Regions from separate parts of the Paraburkholderia caribensis genome, predicted to be linked through region 1. Evidence: predicted binding sites of a transcription regulator. Region 1 holds the regulator's gene; each other region holds the start of a gene.
What was found. The regulator LexA, encoded in region 1, represses DNA repair genes until DNA is damaged. The targets are predictions, from matches to a motif close to ACTGTATNNNNATACAGT.
Positions count from the first base shown of each region.

Region 2: a site for LexA is predicted at 2,155-2,172, ahead of imuA (translesion DNA synthesis-associated protein ImuA). Genes of this name have one in related genera too.
Region 3: a site for LexA is predicted at 2,542-2,559, ahead of C2L66_RS06670 (putative DNA modification/repair radical SAM protein). Genes of this name have one in related genera too.

Region 1 is NZ_CP026101.1:1,944,914-1,950,188, forward strand. It holds gene cysT (sulfate ABC transporter permease subunit CysT) at 1-332, opposite strand, end outside; gene C2L66_RS08615 (sulfate ABC transporter substrate-binding protein) at 438-1,496, opposite strand; gene lexA (transcriptional repressor LexA) at 1,842-2,492, shown strand; gene C2L66_RS41200 (hypothetical protein) at 2,520-2,864, shown strand; gene C2L66_RS08630 (DUF2939 domain-containing protein) at 2,983-3,612, shown strand; gene C2L66_RS08635 (universal stress protein) at 3,651-4,115, opposite strand; gene nodI (nodulation factor ABC transporter ATP-binding protein NodI) at 4,368-5,275, shown strand, end outside.
Region 2 is NZ_CP026101.1:2,352,933-2,358,207, reverse strand. It holds rRNA gene C2L66_RS10440 (23S ribosomal RNA) at 1-1,427, shown strand, start outside; rRNA gene rrf (5S ribosomal RNA) at 1,572-1,685, shown strand; gene imuA (translesion DNA synthesis-associated protein ImuA) at 2,188-2,895, shown strand; gene C2L66_RS10425 (Y-family DNA polymerase) at 2,825-4,294, shown strand; gene C2L66_RS10420 (error-prone DNA polymerase) at 4,301-5,275, shown strand, end outside.
Region 3 is NZ_CP026101.1:1,501,613-1,506,887, reverse strand. It holds gene C2L66_RS06680 (APC family permease) at 1-701, shown strand, start outside; gene C2L66_RS06675 (tetratricopeptide repeat protein) at 766-2,307, opposite strand; gene C2L66_RS06670 (putative DNA modification/repair radical SAM protein) at 2,573-3,784, shown strand; gene C2L66_RS06665 (UdgX family uracil-DNA binding protein) at 3,800-5,260, shown strand.

The sequences.
Region 1 (5,275 bases):
GAGGTAGGCAGCGCAAACGGCAGATCGACGACCGCGTCGACTAGGCGCTTGAACGGAAACTTGTAGCGCACCAGCACCCAGGCGACCAGAAAGCCGAACACCGCGTTGATCAGCGCGCCGCCTAGCGCCGAGAAAAACGTCAGCCGGTACGACGCGAGCACGCGTGGCGACGTGACGGCGCGCACGAACTGGCTCCAGTCGAGCGTGGCCGTCTTGAGAAAAGTGGCCGCGAGCGGGATCAGCACCACGAGGCTCAGATACGCCAGCGTGATGCCGAGCGTCAGGCCGAAGCCCGGTATCGCGCTCGGCTTGCGAAAGGTCAACGTCGTCATGCGAAAGCTCTTTCAGGTGTTATGCGTTGCAACGCGTGCCGTCGCACCATTGCCGAAAGCGCGCCCGAAGGCGCGCCTTTGTTCAAACATGGCCGCTGTGTGGTTTCACTGCGGCTGGTAGATCGAATCGAACACGCCGCCATCGGCAAAGTGCGTCTTCTGCGCATTCGTCCAGCCGCCGAACGAATCGTCGACCGTGTACAGCTTCAGCTTCGGAAACTTCTCGGTCAGCGCTGCCGGTACCTTGTTCGAACGCGGACGGTAGAAGTTCTTCGCGGCGATCTCCTGACCTTCCTCGCTGTAGAGGAAGTTCAGATACGCGTCGGCGAGCTTGCGCGAGCCGTGCTTGTCGACCACCTTGTCCACCACGGCGACGGGCGGCTCGGCCAGAATGCTCGCCGACGGCACGACGATCTCGAACTTGTCGGTGCCGAATTCCTTCACCGACAGGAACGCCTCGTTTTCCCATGCGATCAGCACGTCGCCGATGCCGCGCTGCACGAAGCTCGTCGTCGCGCCACGCGCGCCGGAGTCGAGCACGCCCGCGTTCTTATAGAGCTTCGACACGAATTCCTTGGCCTTCTGGTCGTTGCCGCCCGGCAGATGCGCCGCGTACGCCCATGCCGCCAGATAGTTCCAGCGCGCGCCGCCCGACGTCTTCGGGTTCGGTGTCACGATCGACACGCCCGGCTTCACCAGATCGTCCCAATCCTTGATGTGCTTCGGGTTGCCCTTGCGCACGAGGAACACGATCGTCGACGTGTACGGCGACGCGTTGTCGGGCAGGCGCTTCTGCCAGTCCTTGTTGACGAGGCCCTTGTTGGCGAGCGCGTCGATGTCGTAAGCGAGCGCGAGCGTCACGACGTCGGCCTGCAGGCCATCCAGCACCGAACGCGCCTGCGCGCCGGAGCCGCCATGCGACTGCTTGAAGGTGACCGATTCACCCGTCTTCGCCTTCCATTCCTTGCCGAACGCCTGATTGACGTCCTGATAGAGCTCGCGGGTCGGATCGTAGGAAACGTTCAGCAGCGTCGTGTCCGCGTGCGCCTGCGCGATCATCCCGACCGCCGACGCGGCGCCCAGTGCGAGCGCTGCGACCAACCGCTTCGCGCTGCCGCGCGTTGCCTTCCGTGCTTCTGCCAACCCCGTGATCCGAATGCCCATCGACCTTCTCCGTCTTGTTGGTGTGACTGCCTGTTTTCCGCTGATTGCCGCGATTCGCTGCTGCGCAAGCGGCAAGCGCCTCTGCCGCTGCGCGGGCGTTGCTGCTGCATCAACGGAGGCCAGTCTATCCAGGCGGCTTCATCATTAAAAATAATGTTTCTTCATTTTTTAATACGCAATAGTGGTAAAGGAATGATTTGCCTCCGCGAGCACGTCCATTTCGCCGCTTCAGCGCCGTCTTTCGACGTTCACACGACACCCGCAGCGACGAACTTAAAGTAAAGCTTGAAATGCGCCGGATACTGTATAAAAATACAGTCACCTGTCTATCCATACAGTGGCGCCATGACCAAACTCACCGCACGTCAGCAACAGGTTTTCGAACTGATCCGCCGCGCCATCGAGCGCACGGGCTTCCCGCCCACGCGGGCCGAGATCGCCGCCGAACTCGGCTTCAGCTCGGCGAACTCGGCGGAAGAGCACCTGAGAGCGCTGGCGCGCAAGGGCGTGATCGAGCTTGCGGCGGGCGCGTCGCGCGGCATCCGCCTGCTCGCGGGCCAGGACGATTCCCCGCACCAGTTCACGCTGCCGCACGCGAGCATCATGCAGTTGTCGCTGCCGCTCGTGGGCCGCGTGGCAGCCGGTAGCCCGATCCTCGCGCAAGAACACATCTCGCAGACTTACACCTGCGACCCGTCGCTGTTCTCGAGCAAGCCCGACTACCTGCTGAAGGTGCGCGGGCTGTCGATGCGCGACGCGGGCATCTTCGACGGTGACCTGCTCGCCGTGCAGAAAAAGAGCGAAGCAAAAGACGGCCAGATCATCATCGCGCGTCTGGGTGACGACGTGACCGTGAAGCGCCTGAAGCGCCGGCCCAACGGCATCGAGTTGATCGCCGAGAACCCCGATTACGAAAACATTTTTGTTCAGGCCGGCAGCGCGGAGTTCGCGCTGGAAGGCATCGCGGTCGGGTTGATCCGGCCGACGGAATTCTAATTAGCTGAACACTGTCTGGAGAGACTCATGGAACGCCTTGCCCGCTTGCTGCCCTTTCGCCAGTTCGGTCGTCTGCGCCATCTGCGCGAGCTTGTCCCTTGTGGTTCGCTGACGGCGCTTGCGTCGAATGTCGCGGGCCGCACGGCATCGCTGTTCGATGACGAACCTCAGTCGTTGCCGTCCGCGCAACCGGCGTTCGCTCGCGTGTCGCTGAACTCGGGCCTCAATGCGGAACCGGCACGGCGCGCACCCGTCCGGGTCTACCACGGGCCGTCGCGGCTCATCATGGTCGGCACCGTAGACGCTGTCTGCAACATGATCGATCGCGCCATTGCCGAGCAAGGCGATCAACTGACCCAGCAGGCCGCGTGAGCGCGCCGCTTGCGTCTGATATCGAAGCGGTGAAACGCTTGCTTGCAAACTCGCGGGATCGTTTCGGTGCCGATCGGGTCCACACCTGATCGATACTGAAAACGGAGCGTTCCGCACAATGGCAGGTCTGGTACGGATGCAAGGCCGCGTGGGTCGGCCAATTCTGATCGCGTTGATCGCGATCGTCGTCGTGGCGGCCCTGGGTTATGCGTACGCATCGCCGTATATCGCGCTCGACCGGCTCAAACGCGCCGCCGATTCCCGCGATGTCGAAACGGTCAATGCGTACGTCGACTACCCGGCGCTACGCGACAGTCTCAAGCTACAGGTCACAGGGTTGCTGACGCGGCGGCTCGACGTGCAGCACAACGGCAATCCGCTCGCGGCGATTGGCGCGATGATCGGTGTTGCATTGATTGGTCCGCTTGTCGATGCCTATGCGACGCCGGACGGTGTCGCCGCGTTGCTCAACGGTATGCCGCCGCGCGGCGAACCGGGCGAGCGCCCGCCTCCGCCGCCGGCCGCGCAGACAGACAACCCGCCGCAAACGCCGCCGCCCGCAGCGGGCCAGGCTAACGCCAACAGCAAGACGCCGCCGCAGCCGCCGCAAACCACGGCGGGATATCGCGGCGTCAACGAATTCGTCGTGAGCTATCAGCACGGTGTCGGCGACACGCGCTATGCGGCGATCTTCCGTCGCCAGGGACTGTTCACGTGGAAGCTGTCAGCCGTCGATCTGAACGGCTGACGCGCCATCACATCGCTGCTCGCCATCAGGCGGCTGTGTCAGGCAGCCGCCTGCTCCTCTTCAGCCGCCGACGAACACGCGACCAGAATGCTGCACGACACGCGGTCCAGCAGCGGCGTATTACCCGCGCCCATCCACCAGCGCGACAGTCCCGTGCGGCAGCGATGCCCGACCACCACGAGATCGGCGTGCAACTCGTTCGCTAGCGACGCAATTTCGTCGATGGGATGGCCGAACGCGAAATGCCCCGTCGCCTTCACGCCACGTTCCGTGAGCCAGTCGACGCCCTCCTGCAGGATTTCACGCGCGGTTTTTTCGAAGCTGCCGCATGCGACGTCCGTCAGCAGGCCTGCGCTTTGCGCGATGCTCGAACGCATGTCGACCACCGACAGCAAATGCGTCTCCGCGCCCAGATCGAGCGCCAGATTCGCGCCGCAACGCAATGCCTTGCGGCCTTCACGCGAGCCGTCGTAGCACAGCAGAATCTTGTTGTAGCTCGCCATTTCGCTTCCCCCTTGCCCGCGACTATCGCGGTCTCATCTGAATCATGGTGCGCCGCAATTCGACACGCAAGGGATGGAAAACGCTAAGTGCGGTGAGCCGCGCACTCAGCCATGACGCGGTGCAAGATCGTGCATGCAATCGCCAGCGATGCGCATTCATGCGCCAAACGCGGTGCGCACGATGCCCTAGAATAGGCAGCCGCCTCCGCTTTGCACCCAACAGGCACCTATTCAGGGAGCATCCTTCTTCGTATGTCTGAAGCTGCAATCGAATTTCATCAGGTCGAAAAGCGCTACGGCGAGAAAACTGTCGTCGACGGCTTGTCGTTTCATGTGCGCCCGGGCGAATGCTTCGGACTGCTCGGTCCCAATGGCGCGGGCAAGACCACGACGCTGCGCATGCTGCTCGGCATTGCGGCACCCGATGCAGGCAGCATCCGGCTGTGCGGCGAACCGATTCCATTGCGCTCGCGCTTTGCGCGGGCGCGCGTCGGCGTCGTGCCGCAGTTCGACAATCTCGATCCCGATTTCACGGTCCGCGAAAACCTGCTGGTGTTCGGCCGCTACTTCGGCCTGTCCGCCGCGCAGTGCCGCGCAATGGTGCCCACGCTGCTCGAATTCGCGCGCCTCGAAAGCAAGGCTGATGCGCGCGTGGGCGAGTTGTCGGGCGGAATGAAGCGGCGGCTCACGCTCGCGCGCGCGCTCATCAACGACCCCGACGTGCTCATCATGGACGAGCCGACCACGGGTCTCGATCCACAGGCGCGCCATCTGATCTGGGAGCGCCTGCGCTCGCTGCTCGCGCGGGGCAAGACGATTCTGCTGACCACACACTTCATGGAAGAGGCCGAACGTCTGTGCCACCGGCTGTGCGTGATCGAGGAAGGACGCAAGATCGCGGAAGGCGCGCCGAATGAATTGATCGCTTCGGAAATAGGCTGCGACGTGATCGAAGTGTACGGCCCCGATCCCGTCAGGCTGCGCGACGAACTGGCGCCGCTGTCGGTACGCACCGAGATCAGCGGCGAGACGCTCTTCTGTTATGTCGACGACCCGCAACCGGTTCACGCGCGCTTGAAGCAGCGCGCGGGGCTGCGCTACCTGCACCGGCCGGCGAATCTCGAAGACGTATTCCTTCGCCTGACCGGCCGCGAAATGCA
Region 2 (5,275 bases), 410 kb from region 1:
CGGTCGCTGCGTTGGAGAAGGTGCTCTGGCAAATCCGGGCACGGAATTCAAGGGCGTGGCGCGAGCTTCTTCGGAAGCGAAGCAATCGGAAGGGGTTCCAGGAAAAGCCTCTAAGCTTCAGTTTCACATTGACCGTACCGCAAACCGACACAGGTGGGCGAGATGAGTATTCTAAGGCGCTTGAGAGAACTCGGGAGAAGGAACTCGGCAAATTGGTACCGTAACTTCGGGATAAGGTACGCCCCTGTAGCTTGACGCCCCTGCGGGCGAAGGGTGAAGGGGTTGCAATAAACTGGTGGCTGCGACTGTTTAATAAAAACACAGCACTCTGCAAACACGAAAGTGGACGTATAGGGTGTGACGCCTGCCCGGTGCCGGAAGATTAAATGATGGGGTGCAAGCTCTTGATTGAAGTCCCGGTAAACGGCGGCCGTAACTATAACGGTCCTAAGGTAGCGAAATTCCTTGTCGGGTAAGTTCCGACCTGCACGAATGGCGTAACGATGGCCACACTGTCTCCTCCCGAGACTCAGCGAAGTTGAAGTGTTTGTGATGATGCAATCTCCCCGCGGCTAGACGGAAAGACCCCATGAACCTTTACTGTAGCTTTGCATTGGACTTTGAACCGATCTGTGTAGGATAGGTGGGAGGCTATGAAGCTGGAACGCTAGTTTCAGTGGAGCCGTCCTTGAAATACCACCCTGGTTTGTTTGAGGTTCTAACCTTGGCCCGTGATCCGGGTCGGGGACAGTGCATGGTGGGCAGTTTGACTGGGGCGGTCTCCTCCCAAAGTGTAACGGAGGAGTACGAAGGTACGCTAGGTACGGTCGGAAATCGTGCTGATAGTGCAATGGCATAAGCGTGCTTAACTGCGAGACCGACAAGTCGAGCAGGTGCGAAAGCAGGTCATAGTGATCCGGTGGTTCTGTATGGAAGGGCCATCGCTCAACGGATAAAAGGTACTCTGGGGATAACAGGCTGATACCGCCCAAGAGTTCATATCGACGGCGGTGTTTGGCACCTCGATGTCGGCTCATCTCATCCTGGGGCTGTAGCCGGTCCCAAGGGTATGGCTGTTCGCCATTTAAAGAGGTACGTGAGCTGGGTTTAAAACGTCGTGAGACAGTTTGGTCCCTATCTGCCGTGGGCGCTGGATATTTGAAGGGGGCTGCTCCTAGTACGAGAGGACCGGAGTGGACGAACCTCTGGTGTACCGGTTGTCACGCCAGTGGCATCGCCGGGTAGCTATGTTCGGAAGAGATAACCGCTGAAAGCATCTAAGCGGGAAACTCGCCTTGAGATGAGATATCCCCGGGGCTTCGAGCCCCTTGAAGGGTCGTTCAAGACCAGGACGTTGATAGGTCAGGTGTGGAAGCGCAGTAATGCGTTAAGCTAACTGATACTAATTGCCCGTAAGGCTTGATCCTATAACCGGTGTGTTTTACGCATCAGGTTGAGATCGGTGTTGTGCCAGAAACAACACAACCCCATACCCTCTTTACGCTTCTTCCCGATTGGCTGTGGCGCGACCAGGTTACCCAACCTCCCGCGCGACGCAGCAACCCGTCATGCCTGATGACCATAGCGAGTCGGTACCACCCCTTCCCATCCCGAACAGGACCGTGAAACGACTCCACGCCGATGATAGTGCGGATTGCCCGTGTGAAAGTAGGTAATCGTCAGGCTCCTTACCCAAGACAAGACCCCGCCCTCAAAAGCGGGGTCTTGGCGTTTGGGGCGCGCAATTTGCGCCTTCGAGTGGCGTCCGCCGCTTGCCTCTGTGCTGGCATCCGCGATAGGCCTTCGCGAAATGAGCGGTTTCGTGATATCCCCTCATTCCCTCTTGCCAAACGTACGCTGACGCCGGGCGTCATTTGCGTAGCTTCGCAGCACCCACTGCTCCATCTGACCGCATCGGCTGTTTTGCTGATGGGTCTACGCCAGCACATCGATCCCTTCCATTTCCGTCCCTTGGACATGTTGATCGGCAGCACGATCAGCGATCGTCGTTTTGTCAATCTGCGCTAAAACCAAACCAACAAAACATCCGACGAAATGTCTTACTTACCACCAAACCAGCCTCTTAAGTCCTAAGAAAACTCAAACCCTCTTCCCAAAAAGGGCGCCATTCCCTTGTCAATTTCCGTGTAGGATACTGTATAAATATACAGGTATTTTCCTACGCCGATGTCATCCACAGCCACGCGTGCCGAAGAGATTCACCCATCGCTATGGCGAGCCTCGCAGCTCGCACGCGGCGGGCGGCGCACGCTCGACACCGGCTATCCCGCGCTATCTACCGAGTTGCCCGGCGGTGGCTGGCCCATCGGTGCGCTGGTCGACTTGCTGGTTCAGGTGCCGGGAGTGGGTGAGATGCGCCTGCTGCGGCCTGCATTGAGCTCACTGGGTGATCGTCCCATCGCGCTGGTCCAGCCGCCGCATATTCCAGATGGACTGGGCCTCGATTACATCGGGCTCTCGCTCGACAGGCTGTTGCAGGTCAAAGCGCCCAAAAGCTCTGATGCCTTCTGGTCCGCCGAGCAGATTCTGCGCGCCGGCACTTGCGGCGCAGTCATCTTGTGGGCGCAACATGCGCAGGCGTCATCGCTGCGTCGTCTGCATCTGGCGGCGCAGTCTTCCGAGACGCTTTTCATCATGGTCCGGCCGCTCGCCTCGGCTCAGGACTCATCGCCGGCTTTACTGCGGCTGGCGTTGCGACCTTCGGCCGATGGTCTGATGGTCGACATCGTGAAACGACGAGGCCCAACACGCGCGGAGCCTCTATCGATTCCTCTTCAACCCACCCCCGTTCTGTTTTCCCGTCATGCGCGTCTTTCTCGCCGTCCACTTGCCGAAGTTGTCGCTCGAAGTTTTTCGACCGAGGTGGTCGCCTGAGCCCGGGCACGGCAGCGCGGTATTGGAGAGAGACAAGGTCGCGATCGCCGACGGCGCGGCCCGTGCAGCGGGCGTGCGGCTCGGGATGAAGCGCGGTGGCGTGTTGACGGTGTCGCCGGAAACGCTGCTGTACGAACGCGACATCGCACGTGAGAACGCCACGCAACGCGAGGTCGGCATCGCGCTGATGAAGTTTTCGCCCGACGTCGCGCTGCTCGACGAAGCGACGGTGCTCGTCGAAGTCGGCGGGAGCCTACGGCTTTTCGGCGGCCTGTTGCCGTTGTGCCGTCAGGCGAAGGCGATTCTCGACGCGCTCGGTCTGACGGCGCGCATCAGCGCCGCGCCGACCGGGCAGGGCGCATGGCTGCTGGCGAAACACGGTAACCGGCGCGTGCTGAAACTCGCATCGCTCGAGCGCGTGCTCGAGCCGCTGCCGATGCTCGCCGTACCGGAAATCCGTTCGTTTGCCGACTGGTTCAGCGGTCTTGGCTGCGAATCGATTGCAGACGTCCGCCGTTTGCCGCGCGCGGGCCTGCAGCGGCGCTGTGGCGAGCATCTGCTGGATTCGCTCGATCGCGCGTTCGGCACCGCGCCGGAACTGTTCGACTGGCTCGAGCTGCCGCCCACGTTCAGCGCGCGCCTCGAATTGCCCGATCGTCTGGAGCATGCGGACGGCGCTGTGTTTGCCGCGCATCGGCTGATCGTGCAGTTGTGCGGCTGGCTGTGCGCGAAACAGCTGGCCGTGACGGCGATCACGCTGTCATTCGAGCATGAGCGCGGCCGCGAAGCCATGGCGCCGACGTCGATCGATATCGCCTTGGGCGAGGCCGCGTGGCGCGAAGATCATCTGCTGCGTCTTGTGAAGGAGCGGTTGCATCGTCTCACGCTGGAGGCGCCTGCCATCGTGGTGCGGCTCGATGCATCGAAGGTCGACGCAGCCATGCCCGCCACCGATCAACTGTTCCCTCAGCCGGGTGGATCACCGGCGGATCACGCGCGGCTGATCGAACTGCTGATCGCGCGCAATGGCGAAGAGAACGTGCTGCGTCCCGCGCCGACGGCCGATTACCGGCCTGAAATCGCGAACCGCTGGGTGTCGATCAATCACGTGGAAAAGAAAATGGAGTTGCCCAAAGGCTTGCCGCGCCCGACATGGATGCTGGCCACGCCCGTGCGTCTGCTCATGCGCCAGCATCGGCCGTTTTATGGCTCGCCGTTGAAGATGGTATCGCCGGGTGAGCGCATCGAAGCGGGCTGGTTCGATGGCGCGCTCGTCACGCGTGATTATTTCGTCATGCAAGGCGAAGACCGTAGCTGCTATTGGGTTTATTACGAGCGCGTCAGCAGCCGCGATGCCGAAGAGGAACCGCGCTGGTTCCTGCACGGTCTGTTCGGATGACGCGCGATGGATACGACGTTCAACGCCTTGCCGGCCTACGCCGAGCTGTTCTGTTTCTCGAACTTCACGTTTCTGCATGGGGCGTCGCATGCGGAAGAACTCGCTGAGCGCGCGTTTCAGCTCGGCTATTCAGGACTCGCCGTTACCGACGAATGTTCGCTCGCAGGCGTCGTGCGTGCGCATGTCGCGGCAAAGGAAGCGGGCTTGCCGCTCGTGATCGGTTCGTACTTCCAGTTGCGCAACGCCGACGGTACCCCCGCGTTCGGGCTGATCCTGCTCGCGCAGAATCGCGAGGGCTACGGCAATCTTTCGGAGCTGATCACGCTCGCACGCACCCGCGCGCCGAAGGGTGAATATCGCCTCACGCCGCATGATCTGTCGCGGCCCGATCGCGAGCATGCGCATTTGCGCGGCATGCCCGATTGCCTTGCGATCCTCGTGCCTGATTTTCCCGCGAATGAAGCGGTGCTCGAAGCGCAGATCGAATGGCTCGACGAGACGTTTCCCGGCCGTGCATGGGCCGGGCTCGTGCTGCATCAGCGCGCGATGGACGACATTCATCGCGGCGCGCTCGAATATGTCGCGGAGAAGCAGAACGTGCCCGTCGTCGCATTGGGTCACGTCGTGATGCATGTGCGCTCGCGCAAGCCATTGCAGGACACGATGACGGCGATCCGCGTCGGCAGGACGGTGCATGAATGCGGCTACGAGCTTGCGCCGAATGCCGAGCAGCATTTGCGCTCGCGCTTGCGCATCGCGAATCTGTATCCCGAACATACGATACGCGAGACCATCAGCGTGTTGTCGCGGTGCGCGTTTTCGCTCGACGAACTTCGCTATGAATATCCCGACGAGCTCGTGCCGGAAGGCTACACGGCGACTGCCTATCTGCGCCAGGAAACCTATATCGGCGCGCAGTACCGCTTTCCCTCGGGCATTCCGTTCAACGTGCAGGAACAGATCGAGCACGAACTCGCGCTG
Region 3 (5,275 bases), 440 kb from region 1:
GCTTCGATGCCGTGTCGACGCTGACGGAAGAAACCATCGATCCGAAGAAGAACATGCCGCGCGCCATCCTGCTGATCGCGCTGATCGGCGGCGCGATTTTCGTGATTGCCGCGTACACGATGCAGCTGGCGCACCCCGGCGTCGAGTTCAAGGACACGGACTCGGCCGCGTTCGAAGTCGCGAAGATGATCGGCGGCGATATTTTCGTGACCGTGTTTCTCGCGGGGCTGATTCTCGCGCAGTTCGCATCGGGCATCTCGGCGCAGGCGAGCGTCGGCCGTCTGCTGTATGCGATGGGCCGCGATGAAATCCTGCCGAAGCGTTTTTTCGGCTACATCCATCCGCGCTTCAAGACGCCGGCGATCAACATCGCGATTGCGGGCATCGTCGGATTGATCGCGCTGAAGCTCGATGTGGCCACGTCGACGTCGTTCATCAACTTCGGCGCGTTCCTCGCGTTCACGGCCGTCAACCTGTGCGTGATTCGCGTGTATCTGTCGGGCAATCATGGCGAGCGCAAGATCGGCCTGCTCGGCGGACTGGTGTTTCCGCTGATCGGCGCGGTGGCCGATATCTGGCTGCTCGCGAGCCTCGAAAAGACGGCGCTCGTGCTCGGCGCGGCGTGGTTCGTGCTGGGTATCGCGTATCTGTGCTGGATCACGCGCCTGTTCCGCCAGGCGCCGCCCGAAGTGGCGATCTGAACGAATAGCGTGCGAGAAAACGCGGCGCATACAATGCGCCGCGTTTCGCTTTGTGTTCTGCCATTTATGCGCGCGCCGGAAATTCCGCTTCCAGCGCGTCGATCAGATTCGACAGCACGTCGACCCAGTTGCCGCGCTCCGACTGATTGAAGAGCCGCATGCCGGGATACCAGGGGCTATCCGTGCGCTCACGCAGCCACCGCCAGCATCCCGCGTAGCGATTGAGCAGCCACACGCGCTTGCCCATCGCGGCGGCGAGATGCGCGACCGATGTATCGACCGCGATCACCAGATCGAGCGGCTCGACGAGCGCTGCCGTGTCGGCGAAATCCGCGATCTCGTTCATCCAGTCGGTCACGTTGGGACGGGGCACGCAAGCGAGTTCCTTCGACGCATCGTCTGCCTTCTGCAAGCTGATCCACTGTGCGCGCGGCCATGCAAGCAGCCGCTCGATCTGCGCAGGCGCGATGCTGCGCATCCTGTCCATATGCGCGTTGATCTTGCCGCCCGCCCACACCATGCCGATGCGCGGCACACCTTGCGGCGCGACGTCCGCGAGACGCGCGCGCCAGTACGCGGCGCGCTGCGGGTCGGCGCGCAGATAGCGCGACGGCGCCGAGCCGAGGTTCTGCAAGCCGATGCCGAGCGCCATCGGCAGCGAAAGCATCGGCGAATAGCAGTCCCAGTCGCGCCAGTCGGAGGGCACGTCGTCCACCAGTCGCAACTGCGGATAGCGCTCGCCGAACGAATCCTCGAAGAGCCGCCGCAGCGGCTTGGGGCAGTTGAAGCCGATTGTCGAGAAACGGTCGAGCGTGAGCGGAAAGAAGCGGCTGAACTGCAACGCATCGCCGAGTCCCTGCTCGTACACGATGAACAGCCGCGCGTCGCGGGTCGGGGCAGCGTCACCCAGCCATTGCGGCACGGGCCATTCAGCCGGCCGCGCGCCGCGCTCGCCGCGATTGTTGCCGAGCGCGGCCCAGCGATATTCGAAATGCGGCCATGCTTCTTCGTATCGCCCGGCCGCAAGCATCATATGGCCGATATTGCTGCGTGCTTCGAGATTCGACGGATCGAGTTCATACGCGCGCCCGTGATGCACGATCGCCGCTTCGACGTCGCCGAGCGCGTTCAGCACGAGACCGAGGTTGTTGTGCGCGCCGGAGTGCGCCGGATTCGTTGCGATCACGCTGCGATACGCGTGCTCTGCCGCTTCCATGTCGTCGTTGAGTTGCAGCGCGACGCCGAGATTGAAGGCGAGAATCGATGTATCGATCGACACGGACGGCTCGCTGCGCGCGAGATCGAGGCCGCGTTGCGCGCTCGCCGCGCCCTCGGCGAGCGCGCCCGACCGAATCTGCACGACGCTCAGACTGTTGTAGAAGATGGGATCGGGCCGCACGCGCAGCGCCTGTTCGATCCAGTGCGCCGCGCCGCCCGGCTCTTTCGCTTCGAGCGCGACGAGGCCGCGCAGATGCAGCGCGGCGGCGTGCCCGGGATGCGCTTGCAGGACACCGTTCAGATATGCACGCGCCACGTCGTGGTCACCCGCGACAAAGGCTTGCTCGGCTGCCGCGTACCGCTCGTCGATATCTGGCTGGGATGTCATTCGATCATGTCCTTCACCGCGAAAAAACGGAGGCTTCGAACCGTCGATACGTCGATTCGTCGATTCGGCCCCGGCGGCGGCAATGATTGCACTGTGCCGCTGGCGAGCTGTGAAGTTATGTAACGGCAGAAGCCAACGTGATTCCCCTTATCCAATGAAAATAGGACAAAACCGCGACGGCCGCGGGGTTTGCGTCGATACATGCCTTGTAGACCACGCGCGACGGCGTAGAATACTGTACGCATATACAGTATCGTCGTCTGCTATGGAACTGCTCAAAAAGCTCGAAATACTCGCCGACGCGGCTAAATACGACGCGTCGTGTGCGAGCAGCGGCGCGCCGCAGCGCAATTCGCGCGGCGCGGACGGGCTCGGCGCGAGCACGGGCGCGGGCATCTGCCACAGCTTCACGCCCGACGGCCGCTGCGTGTCGCTGCTGAAAATCCTGCTGACCAATTTTTGCCTGTACGACTGTCAGTATTGCGTGAACCGCCGCACGAGCAATGTGCCGCGCGCGCGTTTCACGCCCGAGGAAGTCGTGAGCCTCACGCTCGACTTCTACCGGCGTAATTACATCGACGGGTTGTTTCTCAGCTCCGGCGTGATCCGCTCATCGAACTACACGATGGAGCAACTGGTGCGCGTCGCACGGTCGTTGCGCGAAGTCCATCTGTTTCGCGGCTATATCCATCTGAAGACGATTCCCGACGCCGACCCGGAACTGATCGCGCAAGCGGGCCGTTACGCGGATCGCCTGAGCGTCAATATCGAACTGCCGACCGAAATCAGTCTGGAACGGCTCGCGCCCGAGAAAAGCGCGCGCACGATCCGCCTCGCCATGAGCTCGATCCGGCTAGCCAGCGACGAAGCCGGGAGCGACGCGAAAGCGCCGCGCTTCTCGCCGGCTGGGCAAAGCACGCAGATGATCGTCGGCGCGGACGACACCAGCGACAGCACGATCCTGCAAACGGCTGAGACGCTATACGGCGCTTACCGGCTCAAGCGCGTCTACTACTCAGCGTTCAGCCCCATTCCCGACAGTCCGACCGCGCTGCCGGCCCAGGCGCCGCCGCTGTTGCGCGAGCATCGCCTGTATCAGGCGGATTTTCTGCTGCGCGGTTACGGCTTTCGCGTCGACGAACTGTTCGACACACCGGGCAATCTCGCGCTCGACATCGATCCGAAGCTCGCGTGGGCGCTGAATCATCGGGAGCGCTTTCCCGTCGATCTGAATCGCGCCAGCGCACGCATGATCGCCCGCGTGCCGGGCATCGGCATGCGTAACGCAAAGCGTCTGGTGGAACTGCGGCGCTCGCGGCGCATCCGCTATCAGGATCTCGTGCAACTGCGCTGTTCGATGGACAAGACGCGGCCATTCGTCGTAACAGCCGACTATCGTCCTGCACATGCCGACCTGTCGACGCAGCGCTTACGCCACGCGCTGACGCCGCCGCCGACACAGTTGTCGCTGCTTTGACGCGGGCGCGAGCGCATGCAGATCATCTCGATCGACGACGACTATCAGGCGTGGCGTGAAGCCGCGTTACAGGCGCTTGCGAGCCGCATGGCGCCCGAGGATATCGACTGGCGTGTGATTGCCGACGACGATCGCGCAGCCACGCCCGCCTTGTTCGACGATCGCGCGCGCGTGCCGCGCGCGGCAGTGGCGCCCGCCAAGGTGCGCATTTCTCGCGAACTCGGCGAACTGCTGAAGGACGCGGCATGCTATCGCGACACGGCACGCTGGGCGTTTCTCTACCGCGTGCTGTGGCGATGGCATGACGGTGACCGCTCGGTCGCGTCCGCCGCCGATTGCGACGGCGCGCGTCTGTACAAGATGGCCAAGGCCGTGCGACGCGCGAAGCACGACATGATCGCCTATGTCCGGTTCCGGCTGCGGGAGCCGGGCAACGATGTGCCTGCGCCCGATCAGCCCGAATATGTCGCCTGGTATGAGCCGGAACACGATGTGCTCGCGTGGTCGGCCGAACATTTCGCGCGCCGCATGGGTCGTTCGACGTGGCTCATCTCGACGCCCGATGCCGCCGCGTGGTGGGATGGCAAAAACTTGCGGCTCGAACACCGCCCTGCGTCATCCAGCGATCATTGCAGGCACACCGCCGATGAGGCCGAAGCACTCTGGCTCGCTTACTACCGCAGCACGTTCAATCCCGCCCGCCTGAACGAGACGGCGCTCGAACAGCACATGCCCGTGCGCTTCTGGAAAGGATTGCCCGAAGGCCGCCTGATTCCGTCGATGATCAGTGAAGCGAAGAGCGGCGCGCAACGGATCGCGCAGGCTCGCGGCGTCGGCATGCTGGGCGGCAAGAGCGTGCCCGTCGATGCACATGACGCGCAACCGGCGCGTGCGCAGCCATCGACGCTCGACGCTTGCCGGCGCTGCGAGCTGTGGCGGCACGCGACGCAAGCTGTCGACGGCATCGGTCCCGACGACGCACGCATCATGCTGATCGGCGAGCAGCCCGGCGATCAGGAAGATCTCGCGGGCAAGCCGTTTATCGGGCCAGCCGGACGCTTACTCGATGCGGCGATCGAGCGCGCGGGGTTACGGCGCGAGCATCTTTATCTGACCAACGCCGTCAAGCACTTCAAGTGGATGCTGCGCGGCAAGCGGCGCCTGCACAAGACGGCGGCGCAGCAGGAGATCGAGGCGTGCGGCTACTGGCTCCAACGCGAACTGGAGCGCGTGACGCCTGCCGTCGTCGTCACGTTGGGCGCGACCGCTTTGACTGCGCTGCTGCGCGAGAAAGTCAGCTTGCGCGATTGGCTCGACCGGCCAATCGAGGTCGACGGCATGCGGGTGATCGCGACGTATCACCCGTCGTTCGCGTTGCGGCAGGAGCATGACGAGGCGCGCGAGCGCGTGCTGGATGCGATCGCTTCTGCGCTGGCGCGGGCGCGTGATCTGGCTGACGCAGAGCGGGAACGGTAGCGGGCATTGGGCATC